Amorphoplanes digitatis: one gene and its partner. Each later gene encodes a partner of the first gene's protein in a complex. Links are inferred from orthologs where the notes say so. Each region holds a gene or a part of one and is shown on either strand. Other genes may lie near its edges.

Evidence for each region.
Region 2: the proteins of pcrA (region 1) and uvrB are in contact, whole or in part, in a crystal structure (PDB 7EGT), measured with the Thermus thermophilus proteins. The link is inferred for Amorphoplanes digitatis from one-to-one orthologs. Residues at the interface, in WP_096412145.1 of Thermus thermophilus: His654, Arg656, Phe657, Gln666, Asp668, Glu669, Lys680, Arg681, Leu682, Ser683, Lys685, Tyr686, Ala687; in WP_096411307.1 of Thermus thermophilus: Glu23, Leu25, Arg26, Asp27, Gly28, Glu29, Arg30, Phe31, Arg55, Glu326, Asp327, Phe328, Glu379, Ser382, Gln383, His398, Gly400, Arg401.

Annotation. Positions count from the first base shown.
Region 1 is NZ_JACHNH010000001.1:7,922,426-7,930,320, forward strand. What follows is about bases 2,962-6,079. They hold pcrA (DNA helicase PcrA), read right to left. Parts: upstream 5,680-6,079; coding sequence 3,244-5,679; downstream 2,962-3,243. Other genes in these bases: BJ971_RS34925 (M23 family metallopeptidase), read left to right, coding at 2,962-3,220; BJ971_RS34935 (bifunctional metallophosphatase/5'-nucleotidase), read left to right, coding at 5,881-6,079. Outside these bases: sucC (ADP-forming succinate--CoA ligase subunit beta), read right to left, coding at 1-185; icmB (coenzyme B12-dependent isobutyryl CoA mutase small subunit), read right to left, coding at 666-1,070; BJ971_RS34920 (M23 family metallopeptidase), read left to right, coding at 1,508-2,224; more of BJ971_RS34925, read left to right, coding at 2,456-2,961; more of BJ971_RS34935, read left to right, coding at 6,080-7,731. UniProt on the Escherichia coli protein: A helicase with DNA-dependent ATPase activity. Unwinds DNA duplexes with 3'-5' polarity. Translocates on single-stranded DNA with 3'-5' polarity. Initiates unwinding more efficiently from a nicked substrate than double-stranded DNA.
Region 2 is NZ_JACHNH010000001.1:6,774,694-6,779,015, forward strand. Bases 1,361-4,322 are described here. They hold uvrB (excinuclease ABC subunit UvrB), read right to left. Parts: upstream 3,927-4,322; coding sequence 1,794-3,926; downstream 1,361-1,793. Other genes in these bases: BJ971_RS42335 (GNAT family N-acetyltransferase), read right to left, coding at 1,361-1,716; coaE (dephospho-CoA kinase), read right to left, coding at 4,307-4,322. In the rest of the region: BJ971_RS29580 (TerC family protein), read right to left, coding at 1-222; more of BJ971_RS42335, read right to left, coding at 796-1,360. UniProt on the Escherichia coli protein: The UvrABC repair system catalyzes the recognition and processing of DNA lesions. A damage recognition complex composed of 2 UvrA and 2 UvrB subunits scans DNA for abnormalities.

The DNA of each region.
Region 1 (7,895 bases):
GCGAGCTTGACGCCGCCGGCCTTGCCGCGGCCGCCGACCTTCACCTGGGCCTTGACCACGACCCGGCCGCCGAGTCGCTCGGCGATCGCGCGGGCCTCCTGCGGGGTCTCGGCGACGCCGCCGCCCAGCACGGGCAGCCCGTGCCGTTCGAACAGGTCGCGCCCCTGATACTCGAACAGGTCCACGTGTCTCCTTTCGCTCGCGACGCTTGCCCCGGCAAGCCGCGTACCTGCGTCCCGACCTGATGTCCGCGGCGCGTCGTTGCGTCGCCGCCAGCGTGAGAGAAATGTCGGCCCTAGGGCCTCAATTCGCAGCCTAGCCACCCGGCCCCCGCTCGTACCGTCGCGGGTGCGCGGTGTGCAAGACGGCACAGGTCGAGTTCTACGCCAGTCGGGCGCCGTCCGCAGCCAAGTCGGCGACGGACCGCCGGCGAGGGCTCACCGGGAGCCTCGCGGCGGCGTCCGGGAAAAACGGGAAAAAGTGGCCCCTGGTCGCGTAACCCCGCTCGGGAGGCGTCGTTGAGTGTGATGTCGGAGCGCTGAGCGCCGATGAAAGCGGCCGATGCCCTGTCGGTCGAGGGGTGGCGGCGGGGCATCGTGCATAGAGAGGCCGGACGTGTGAGGGGTGCGTCCGGCCTCTCCCCTTAACTCTTCGCAGTTAAATGGTCACGCTACAGGCGTGGCCACATTGGCGCGTACCCATTCGATGATGGATGCGGTGGTGGCGCCCGGCGTAAAGATATGCGCTACGCCGATCTTCTCCAGTTCGGCAATGTCGTCGGGCGGAATGATGCCGCCGCCGAATACCACGATATCGGCAGCATCACGCTGCGCTAACAGTTCCACTACGCGCCGAAACAGCGTCATGTGCGCACCCGAGAGCACCGACAGCCCGATGGCGTCCGCGTCCTCCTGGATCGCCGTTTCGACAATCTGCTCGGGCGTCTGGTGCAGGCCGGTGTACACGACCTCCATGCCGGCGTCCCGCAACGCCCGGGCCACGACCTTCGCGCCGCGGTCGTGCCCGTCCAGCCCCGGCTTGGCCACCACGACCCTGATTCGTGCTTGCATCTGCGACCCCTTCGGCGCATACCGGCCGCACTGCCGGCCGACCATCTGAACTGCCACCTGAACGAACGGTAACCCGCCGCGGTTGAACCCCGGAAGCCGCGGCCCCGTACTACCTGCCGGCGCAAGAGCATCCGGCCCCACTAAGCAAGCACCGTTAAAGGTATTCCACGTCACATGACTTTGTGTTGAAAACACAGTTACGGAGAGCCAACACTGCCCCTACTCAGAAATGCAACCAACTCGGACAATCGCCCCCGAATGCCGACAGGTAACTGTCAGGGAATTGGCGCTGCGACTTGTGACTGGGGTTGCGTTTCGTTACCGTGGCCCACGGCTGTCAACTGGTTAACCCCAGACCGACCGCCCGGCAAACCACCGTTCAGCACCTGTTCCAGCTTGGTGGTTGCCGCTTCTTTGCCACCGACGGAGGGTTGTTCGTGCGTCAGCGCTTGTCGTCTGAGCCCGACCGCTATCGCGGCCGCCGCCGCGTACCCACACCTCCGCGCAGCCGCTACGCGGTAGTTGTCACCTCCGCCTTCGTCGGCGCCGGCGTCGTGGCCCTCGGTGCCGCCTCGCAGCTGCCGGACGCGAAGACCATCAACCCGTCGGTCCTCCAGAACCTCGAGGCGGGCGACGCCCTCGCCGACCGCTCGGCCGACGGCGACCGCGCGTCGCGCGGCGAGGACCGCACCGCCAGCACCAAGATCTCCGACGAGCAGGCCGAGGCCGAGGCCTGGCTGCTCCCGCTCGACGACTACCAGTTCACCTCGCCCTACGGGGTCCGCTTCGGCAAGCTGCACGCCGGCATCGACCTGGCGGCGCCCGAGGGCACCCCCTACAAGGCCGTGCACGCCGGCCAGGTGACCGCCGCGGGTTACAACGGCGGCTACGGCTACGCCATCACCGTCAAGCACGCCGACGGCACCGAGATGATCTACGCGCACTCCCGGCGGCTCATGGTCAAGGCCGGCGACACCGTCAAGGCCGGCCAGATCATCGGCGAGGTCGGCAACACCGGCTACTCCTACGGCACGCACCTGCACCTCGAGGTGCACGTCAACGGCGCGACGACCGACCCGATCGTCTTCCTGCGCGAGCAGGGCGTCGACATCAAGCTCCGGATCGAGTCGGTCTACGGAGTCGGCGCCTCCTGATCCCGCACGACCCGTCGCGGCTGGACCTCACGGTCCGGCCGCGTTTTCGTGTCCGCCGGTCCCGGAGGAACGCGCGCATCAGGCCGGCCGTCCTCCCGGATCGACGTCACGTCGCGCCCGCAACCGCGCCGCAACCGCGGCGGTAGCGCCGGGCCGATTCTCCTCAAGATCCGCGGTGCGGTGCCGACAGGCATGTGTCGGACGCCGAGACCCTTGGAGGATCACCCCGTCGTGCAGCAGCATCGAGCCAACGGGAACATCTGGGGTCGCCACCGCCGGACGGCCGATTCGCACACCCACCGGGACCCGGCCGAGCCGGCCGCCCGCAAGGGCCACTTCGTGATGGCCGCCGCGCTCGTCGCCAGCGTCGGCGCCGCGGGCATCGCGGGCCTGTACTTCAGCGCCTCCTCGGGCCCGGCCTCCGCCAAGGCGCGCACCCCGGCCGCCGCACAGCTCAAGACCTCCGAGCCGATGACCATCCCGCTCGCGTCCGACGCCGACGCCGGCCTCCGTGCCGCCGGCGACGGGCTGTCGCTGGACACCGGCATGCCGGCCGTCGCGCAGAGCCGCAAGCCCAAGCCGCGGCTGTGGGTCGACCCGATGCCCGAGGGCTCGGTGACGTCCTGCTTCGGCGCGCGCTGGGGCCGCCTGCACGCGGGCGTCGACCTGGCCGCGCCGACCGGCACCCCGATCCGCGCCGCGGGCGCGGGAAGGGTCGTGTCGGCGGGCGTGGAGGACGGCTACGGCAACGCGGTGCTGATCGACCACGGCAACGGCTACCTGACCCACTACGGCCACATGTCGGCCATCACCACCAAGACGGGCCAGGCCGTCAAGGCCGGCGACCAGATCGGCAACGAGGGCTCCACGGGCCACTCGACCGGCCCGCACCTGCACTTCGAGGTACACAAGGGCAGCTACAAGAACCCGATCGAGCCGACCCGCTGGATGCAGGACCACGGCGTCAACCTCGGCGGCTGCGCCGCCCGCGGCTGAGCCCCGCTACGCCGGGAGGCGCGTCAGAGCTTCTCGACCGGGGCGTGGCGTAGCACCAGCCACATGACCTGGTCGCCGAAGTCGATCTGGGCGCGCGCGCCGGGGCCATGGCCCTCCACGGTCACGACACGCCCGAGGCCGTAGCGCTGATGGTTGACCCGGTCTCCGGCCTCCACCTTCGGCGTCTGCTTCATCTCGCTCGCCGTCGTGAGCCTGCTGGCGTCGACGCCGAGGCGCGAGGCGAGTTGCTGCGCCTTGGGCGTACCCCCTGCGAAGCCTCCGCCGCGTCCGCGGTCTCCCCCACCGCGACCACCGACGCCCCCGCCCGTGCCGGACCACGACGTGTAGGAAGCCGCGGTGCGCTCCCAGCGGACCAGCTCGGCCGGCAGCTCGTCGGTGAAGCGTGACGGCGGGTTGTACTGCGGCTGGCCCCACCCCGACCGGGTCACCGCCCGGGACAGGTAGAGCCGCTGCCGGGCCCGGGTGATGCCGACGTAGGCGAGCCGGCGCTCCTCCTCGAGCTCGGCGTTGTCGCCCAGCGCGCGCATGTGCGGGAACACGCCGTCCTCGAGGCCGGTCAGGAACACCACCGGGAACTCGAGGCCCTTCGCCGTGTGCAGCGTCATCAGGGTGACCACGCCCTGGTGGTCCGGGTCGTCGCTGGGGATCTGGTCGGCGTCGGCGACGAGCGCGACCTGCTCGAGGAAGCCGGCGAGACTCGCGGCCGGCGCGTCGTCGTCCTCGTCGGCCTGCGCCTCGACCCGCTCGGTGTATTCGCGGGCGACGCTGACCAGCTCCTGGAGGTTCTCCACCCGGCCCTGGTCCTGCGGGTCGAGGCTGTCCTCCAATTCGGACAGCAGGCCCGAGCGCTGAAGCGCCGCCTCAAGCACCTCCTCGGGTGGCGCCGTCCTGGACAGCTCCCGCAGGTCGTCGAGGAGCCGCACGAAGTCGGCGATGCTGTTCGCCGCGCGGGTCGAGATGCCCGGTGCGTCCTTGGCGCCGCGCAGGGCCTGGCCGAACGAGATGCGGTCGCGTGTGGACAGCGCCTCGACGCAGGCCTCGGCCCGGTCGCCGATGCCGCGGCGCGGGGTGTTGAGCACGCGGCGGATGCTCACCGTGTCGTCGTCGTTGACCACCGCGCGCAGGTAGGCCAGCGCGTCGCGGACCTCCTTGCGCTCGTAGAAGCGCACACCGCCGACCACCTTGTAGGGCAGGCCGACGCGGATGAACACCTCCTCGAAGACACGCGACTGCGCGTTGGTGCGGTAGAAGACCGCGACGTCGCCGGGGCGCACCTCGTGGTTGTCGCCGAGCCGGTCGATCTCGCGGGCCACCCAGTCGGCCTCGGCGTGCTCGGTGTCGGCGACGTAGCCGACGATCTGCTCGCCGGCGCCCTGGTCGCTCCAGAGCCGCTTGGGCTTGCGCGACGTGTTGCGGTCGATCACCGCGTTGGCCGCGGACAGGATCGTCTGGGTGGAGCGGTAGTTCTGCTCCAGCAGGATCGTGCGCGCATCGGGATAGTCGCGCTCGAACTCGAGGATGTTGCGGATCGTGGCGCCGCGGAACGCGTAGATCGACTGGTCGGCGTCGCCGACGACGCAGAGCTCGCCCGGCGGCACGTCACCGTCCACCGGCCCGGCCAGCTCCTTCACCAGCATGTACTGCGCGTGGTTGGTGTCCTGGTATTCGTCGACGAGCACGTGCCGGAAGCGGCGCCGGTATGCCTCGGCGATGTGCGGATGCGACTGGAGCAGGTGCACGGTCGCCATGATGATGTCGTCGAAGTCCAGCGCGTGCGCCTCGGCCAGGCGGCGCTGGTAGAGCACGTAGGCCTCGGCCACGGCGCGCTCGTTGGGGCCTTTCGCCCGGTTCTTGAACTCCTCGGGCTCGACCAGCTCGTTCTTCAGGTTCGACACCTGGGCGGCGAGGCCGCGGGCGGTGTAGCGCTTCGGATCGAGATCCAGCTCGCGGGCCACCATCTGCATCAGCCGCCGCGAGTCGTCGGCGTCGTAGATCGAGAACGTGCTCTTCAGCCCGGCGTGCTCGTGCTCGGCCCGCAGGATGCGCACGCACGCCGAGTGGAACGTCGACACCCACATCAGCCGGGCCCGCGGCCCGACCAGCGCGGCGACCCGCTCCTTCATCTCACCGGCGGCCTTGTTGGTGAAGGTGATCGCGATGATCTGGCCGGGATGCACGTCCCGCTCGGCCAGCAGGTAGGCGATCCGGTGGGTGAGCACCCGGGTCTTGCCCGACCCGGCGCCGGCCACGATCAGCAGCGGCGACCCGGCGTGGGTGACGGCGTCGCGCTGCGGGGTGTTGAGGCCGACAAGCAGCGACTCGGGGTCAAGCCGGCGGGCCGGCGCCCGCTTGGGCGCAGCGTCCTGTCCCGGTGATCCGCCGCCCTGGACAGGCGGCATCGCGAACAGGGGCTGGGAGTTTTCCGGAAGGGCTCGCATCGCCGGACAAGTCTATGCCGCACCACCGACAATGTTCTCCGGGGCAGTAGCGCGGTCCAGGGTCGGACATATGTCTTCCGACCGGTCATCGTCGGGCCGCCGCAACCAAGCTGTCACCCGGAAGTAGTAGCGCTGACCAGCGTCGATACACGAGGCTGTCTCAGTTGGTTGATCCGTGACCCGATCGGGAGACCGAATACTATGGACCACCCCCGCCTCCGCGGCTGGGCCGCGACGCGTCATCTCGCCGTACCGGCCCTCGCTCTGGCCGTCGTCGCCACCCTGCCGATGACGCGCTCCGAGAATCCGGCCCCTGCCGCGCAGCACCTGCCCGGCATGGCGCCCGCCAGCGTTTCCTACGGACTGTCCGGCAAGACGGTCAAGGGCCAGTTCCTGAGCTACAACGACTTCCACGGCGCCATCGACCCGCCCGGCGGCAGCGGCGCGGCCGTGAACGGCACGCCGGCCGGCGGTGTCGAATACCTCGCGACCTTCCTGAAGCGCCTGCGCTCCGAGGCGGCCGCGGACGGCCGGTCGACCCTGACCGTCGGCGCCGGCGACCTGATCGGCGGCACCCCGCTGGTCAGCGCGGCGTTCCACGACGAGCCGACGATCGAGCTGATGAACGAGGTCGGGCTCCAGGTGAGCTCGGTCGGCAACCACGAGTTCGACGAGGGTGTCGACGAGCTGATCCGCATGCAGCGGGGCGGCTGCCACCCGACCGACGGCTGCCAGGACGGCGACGGCTTCAAGGGCGCGAAGTTCACCTACCTCGCCGCCAACACGATCAACAAGAAGACCGGCCTGCCGATCCTCCCGCCGATCGACATCAAGTTCATCGGCGGCGTCCCGGTCGGCTTCGTCGGCCTGACCCTGGAGGGCACCCCCGGCATCGTCAACCCGGCCGGGATCAAGAACGTGCGCTTCGAGAACGAGGTCGCGACGGCCAACAAGTGGGGCAACCTGCTGAAGCTGTTCGGCGTCAAGGCGCAGGTGCTGCTCGTGCACCAGGGCGGCCAGCAGAGCGCGTCCCAGGGTGTCCCGGTTCCCGGCGCGTCGGACTGCAACAACTTCTCCGGCCCGATCGTGCCGATCGTGGCGGGCCTGAACCCGGAGTTCAGCCTGGTGGTCTCGGGCCACACGCACCGGTTCTACTCGTGCACGCTGCCCAACTCCGCGGGCACGTCGGTCGTGACCAGCGCCGGCACCAACGGTCAGCTGATCACCGACATCGACTACTCGATCGACCGGCGCACGGGCCGCTTCGCCGAGGTCACGGCCAAGAACGTGATCGTGGAGAACGGCGTCTCCGACGGCAACGGCGGCTGGCTGAAGGACGCCGCCGGCGTGTTCCTGAAGAACCCGGCCACGGTCGACGCGAAGGCGAAGGCGGTCGCGGACAAGTACCGCACCGCGGTCGCCCCGATCGCCAACCGGGTGGTCGGCAGCATCACCGGCGACATCACCCGCACCGCCGGCGCCAACGGCGAGTCGCCGCTGGGCGACGTGATCGCCGACGCGCAGCTGGCCTGGACACAGACCAGCAACGCACAGATCGCGCTGATGAACCCCGGTGGCATCCGCGCCGACTTCGACGCCGAGTTGTCGTCGGGTGGCGAGGCCAACGGGCAGGTCACCTACGGCGAGGCGTTCACCGTCCAGCCGTTCAACAACCTGGTGGTCACGCAGACCTTCACCGGCGCTCAGCTCAAGGACGTGCTGGAGCAGCAGTTCGTCGGCTTCGGCGGGCAGACCACCCAGCGCATCCTCCAGGTGTCCGCGGGCCTGACCTACTCCTGGAACAGCACCGCCCCGGCGGGCTCCAAGGTGACGGCCCTGGCCTTCAACGGCACCCCGATCGACCCCGCCGCCAGCTACCAGGTCACCACGAACGACTTCCTGGCCAACGGCGGCGACGGCTTCACCAACCTGACGCTGGGCACGGGCCGCACCACGGCGCCGGGCTTCGACGTCGACGCCCTGGTCGGCTACCTGGGCGCCGGCGCCCCGGTAGCGCCGGGCCCGGCCAACCGCATCACGAAGGTCGGCTGAGCCGACCCGCGGCGGAAAACCCAGGCAAAACCGTTGTATGAGCGGGACATTCCCACTGTTCGGGCCGTTTCCTTGCGAAGCGGCCCGGGCCGGGGTCATACTCGCTGCGTGATCCAACAGGCGCGATTTTTTTACTACGGCACCGGAAGTCCGGCGACCGTAGG
Region 2 (4,322 bases), 1.1 Mb from region 1 along the record:
GTACTCAGTCAGCCAGCCCGTATAGAACTCACCGGCGGCCTGGCCGCCCGAGACGAGCCACACTCCGACCCCGAAAACCAGCGCCAGGCCGACGTAGAACGCGACCCACCCTCCGGCCTCGCGCATGCTCGGCTCGTGCGGGCGGCGACCGACGATCAGCAGATCGACGGCGAGGACAACGACCAGGGCGATCAGGGTAACGATCCAAACCCAGGCGGACACGTTCAACGAGAACCTCCGGCAGACACGGTCCATCGCTGCGCCCACTCGATTCCGAGGGCCACAGCGACGTGCGACTGTCGGAGGTCTCTTCCGCCGTCGCCCGGCGGGCGACGACCACCGGCCCCGGGCCCACCGCGAGGTGAAAACCGTGCTGACGAGACCGGTGCAGAGGAATACTCCCCTCCTACGCGCCTATTGTGTCGCATCTACGACCGGAACCCCACTCCACCCTGCCAATCGTGTTGCGACTCTCGGCTTTTTGTGCCGCTCGGGGCCGCGGAACCGGACAGAGAGCGGCTTTTCCTCGCCGCGGCACACTTCCTTGGGCATCCTAGGAGGCTAGTTCTATCGCCATACCGGTCGCCTTTGAGGAACCCACGCCTCCTGGGCGCAAACGCTCGAAGCCCAGGCCGCTGTGGCGTACGAATCGCCAGACCCGGCCGCTTCAGGAAGCCAAGCCGGCCGCACGAAGTGAGTCACGTCGTGACGGCCAGCGAATGCCCCCGACTCGACACGAGCTCGGCGTGGCGCCGACCCACCCTCGGCGGTCGGCGCCAGGTCGGCGCGGAATCGTCAGGCTTCGGTCGCTGGGAACCGGTAGCGGGCCCGGCGTCCCCGGTGTTCGAACCCCAGCTTGCGGTACAAGCGGACGGCCGGGTTGTCGACGTTGACGTTGAGCCAGACGTGGGTGCCGCCGTCGGCGCGCATCCGTCGCAGCCCCTCGGCGACGAGCGCCGCGCCGATCCCCCGCCCCCGGGCCGCCGGCACGACGCCGACCTGCACGATCCAGTCGACCGTCGCCGTCACGAACCCGGCGTCGCCGAGGCCGGGCACGGTCGCCATCACGGACCAGGCGGGCCGGAACTCGTCGTCCTCGACCAGATCGGCGATCCACTCCTCGGCGGTCCACCCCGGAAACCCGGGCCGCTCACGGAACGCGGCCTCATAGACCGCATGAAAGCGCCCCGCGGCCGCCTCGCTCCAGCCGGTCACGATCGCACCCTCGGGCCAACCCCGATCCGGTACGGCGGCAGCCAGGTCGACACGCATGACGTCCTCGGCGAAGACCTGCCGCAGCCCCCGCGCCACGAACAACGCCTCGGCACCGCCGTTGAGCGACTCGGTCTCGACGGTGACCGGACCCGCGTGCCGACCGCCCTCCGCCAGCCCCCAGCTCAGCAGGTGGGCACCGAGCCCACGCCCCCGCGCGGCCGGGTCGACCATCCCGGCGAACGTCGCACCGTCCCCGTCCCCACCGGGCCGCACCGCACCGGCGGCGACGAGCACACCCGCGCGGTCACGCGCCTGCACGGCCACGCCCCCCGGCGCCGCCCACCGACCGCGCAGAAAGCCCGGATCGGCCGCAAGCGGCAGACCACCGTCGGCGTCAAGACACCGCCGAGCCAGCAAAACCAGTTCGGTGTCACCCGCCTGGGGATCCCGCAGATCCTCGAACGCCAGCGGCCCCCAGGTCACGCCCTCGATCACAGACACGCGGCCAGCCTAGTAATCCACCCCAGCCACCCCCACGGCCGCCGCCGCACCCACGCCCCGAAGCTCCGTGAGCTCGTTCAGCGGACGCCGGTCATGTCCATGCCGCGGAGTTCCTTCTTCAGTTCCTTGACCTCGTCACGGATTCGGGCCGCCAGTTCGAACTGCAACTCGCGCGCCGCCGCGAGCATCTGGTCGTTCAGGTCCTGGATCAGCTGGGCCAGCTCGGCGCGGGCCATGCCCTCGCGGGCCGGCACCGACGACCCGCGGGCCTTCGAGCGGGTCTCCGGGACCGGGCCCTTGCCGCGCGACATCTGGCGGCCGCCGCCGCCCACCACGTGACCGCCGGGCCCGTGCCCGCCGACCGCGACGTCGGTGTCCTCGGCCTCGCGGTAGATGTCGTCCAGGATGTCGTGGATCTTCTTGCGCAGCGGCTCCGGGCTGATGCCGTTGGCCTCGTTGTGGGCGATCTGCTTCGCCCGGCGGCGGTCGGTCTCCTCGATCGCGTTGCGCATCGACGGGGTCATCTTGTCCGCGTACATATGGACCTCGCCGGAGACGTTGCGGGCCGCGCGGCCGATCGTCTGGATCAGCGAGCGCCCGCTGCGCAGGAAGCCCTCCTTGTCCGCGTCGAGGATCGCCACCAGCGAGACCTCCGGCAGGTCGAGGCCCTCGCGCAGCAGGTTGATGCCGACCAGCACGTCGTAGTCGCCCTTGCGCAGCTCCTTGAGCAGCTCGACGCGGCGCAGCGTGTCCACCTCCGAGTGCAGGTAGCGCACGCGGATGCCGTTCTCCAGCAGGTAGTCGGTGAGGTCCTCGGCCATCTTCTTCGTCAGCGTCGTGACCAGGACCCGCTCGTCCTTCTCCGTGCGCAGCTTGATCTCGTGCATCAGGTCGTCGATCTGGCCCTTGGTCGGCTTGACCACGACCTGCGGGTCGACCAGGCCGGTCGGGCGGATGATCTGCTCGACGAACTCACCCTGCGCCTCCTGCATCTCCCACGGCCCCGGCGTCGCGGACAGGAACACGAACTGCCCGACCCGCTCGAGGAACTCGTCGAAGCGCAGCGGCCGGTTGTCGGCGGCGCTGGGCAGCCGGAAGCCGTGCTCGATCAGGATGCGCTTGCGGGAGGCGTCGCCCTCATACATCCCGCCGATCTGCGGGATCGTCACGTGTGACTCGTCGATGACGGTGACGAAGTCGTCCGGGAAGTAGTCGAGCAGCGTGTAGGCGGGGTCGCCGGGCGACCGGCCGTCCATGTGCATCGAGTAGTTCTCGATGCCGTTGCAGAAGCCGACCTGGCGCATCATCTCGATGTCGTAGGTGGTGCGCATCCGCAGCCGCTGTGCCTCGAGCAGCTTGCCCTGGCGCTCCAGCTCGGCCAGCCGCTCGGCGAGCTCGGCCTCGATGTCGCGGATCGCCCGCTCCATCCGCTCCGGACCGACCCCGTAGTGCGTCGCCGGGAAGATCACGAGCTCGTCGACCTCGCGGACGATCTCGCCGGTCAGCGGGTGCAGGTAGTAGAGCTTCTCGATCTCATCGCCGAACAGCTCGATGCGGATCGCGAGCTCCTCGTAGGCCGGGATGATCTCGAGGGTGTCGCCGCGCACCCGGAACGTGCCGCGCTGGAAGGCCATGTCGTTGCGGGAATACTGGATGTCGACCAGGCGCCGCAGCAGCTTGTCGCGGTCGACCTCCTGCCCGACCTTGGCACGGACCGCCCGGTCCACGTATTCCTGCGGGGTGCCCAGGCCGTAGATCGCGCTGACGGTCGCGACCACGATCACGTCGCGGCGGGTGAGCAGCGACATCGTCGCCGAGTGGCGCAGCCGCTCGACCTCCTCGTTGACCGACGAGTCCTTCTCGATGTAGGTGTCGGTCTGGGCGATATATGCCTCGGGCTGGTAGTAGTCGTAGTAGCTGACGAAGTATTCGACAGCGTTGTTGGGCAGCAGCTCGCGGAACTCCTTGGCCAGCTGGGCGCAGAGGGTCTTGTTGGGCGCGAGCACGAGCGCCGGACGTTGCAGCTTCTCGATGAGCCAGGCGGTGGTGGCGCTCTTGCCGGTGCCGGTCGCGCCGAGCAGCACCGTGTTGCGGTCGCCGCGGCGCACCCGGCGTTCCAGGTCGGCGATGGCCGTTGGCTGGTCACCGGCCGGCTGGTAATCGCTGATGACCTCGAAGCGGCCGTCGAGTCGTGGGATGTCGAGCGCCATGGGGACCACGGTACGTCGGGGGTGTGACAACTTTCAGCGGCTGCCGCCAGGGCCGGTTCAGAGGGTGCACATTCGGCCGCCGAAAACGGCATTGTCCACCGTTCGGCGGCGACGCTACGGTGACTCGGTAGGCCGCTCGCGGCGGCCGCCCGGCCCGGTCCGACACCACCACACGGTGCGGCCGCGTCGGCACGCAGGTTGCTGCCCCGACATTGCTCGGCGCGCGCACCTGATGATGGTCGCGCTCAGCGCCGACCGGCCGCCGCGGGCGCCCCTTCGTGTCCGGCACCACCCGGACGCTTCACGCCGAGCACCACCCACCCCGGGCGAGGCAGTCCGTCGGCATGGAGGCGTCGGCGAGGAAGGCGCTGCCTGGCCGACTACGGTTTCGGCTGG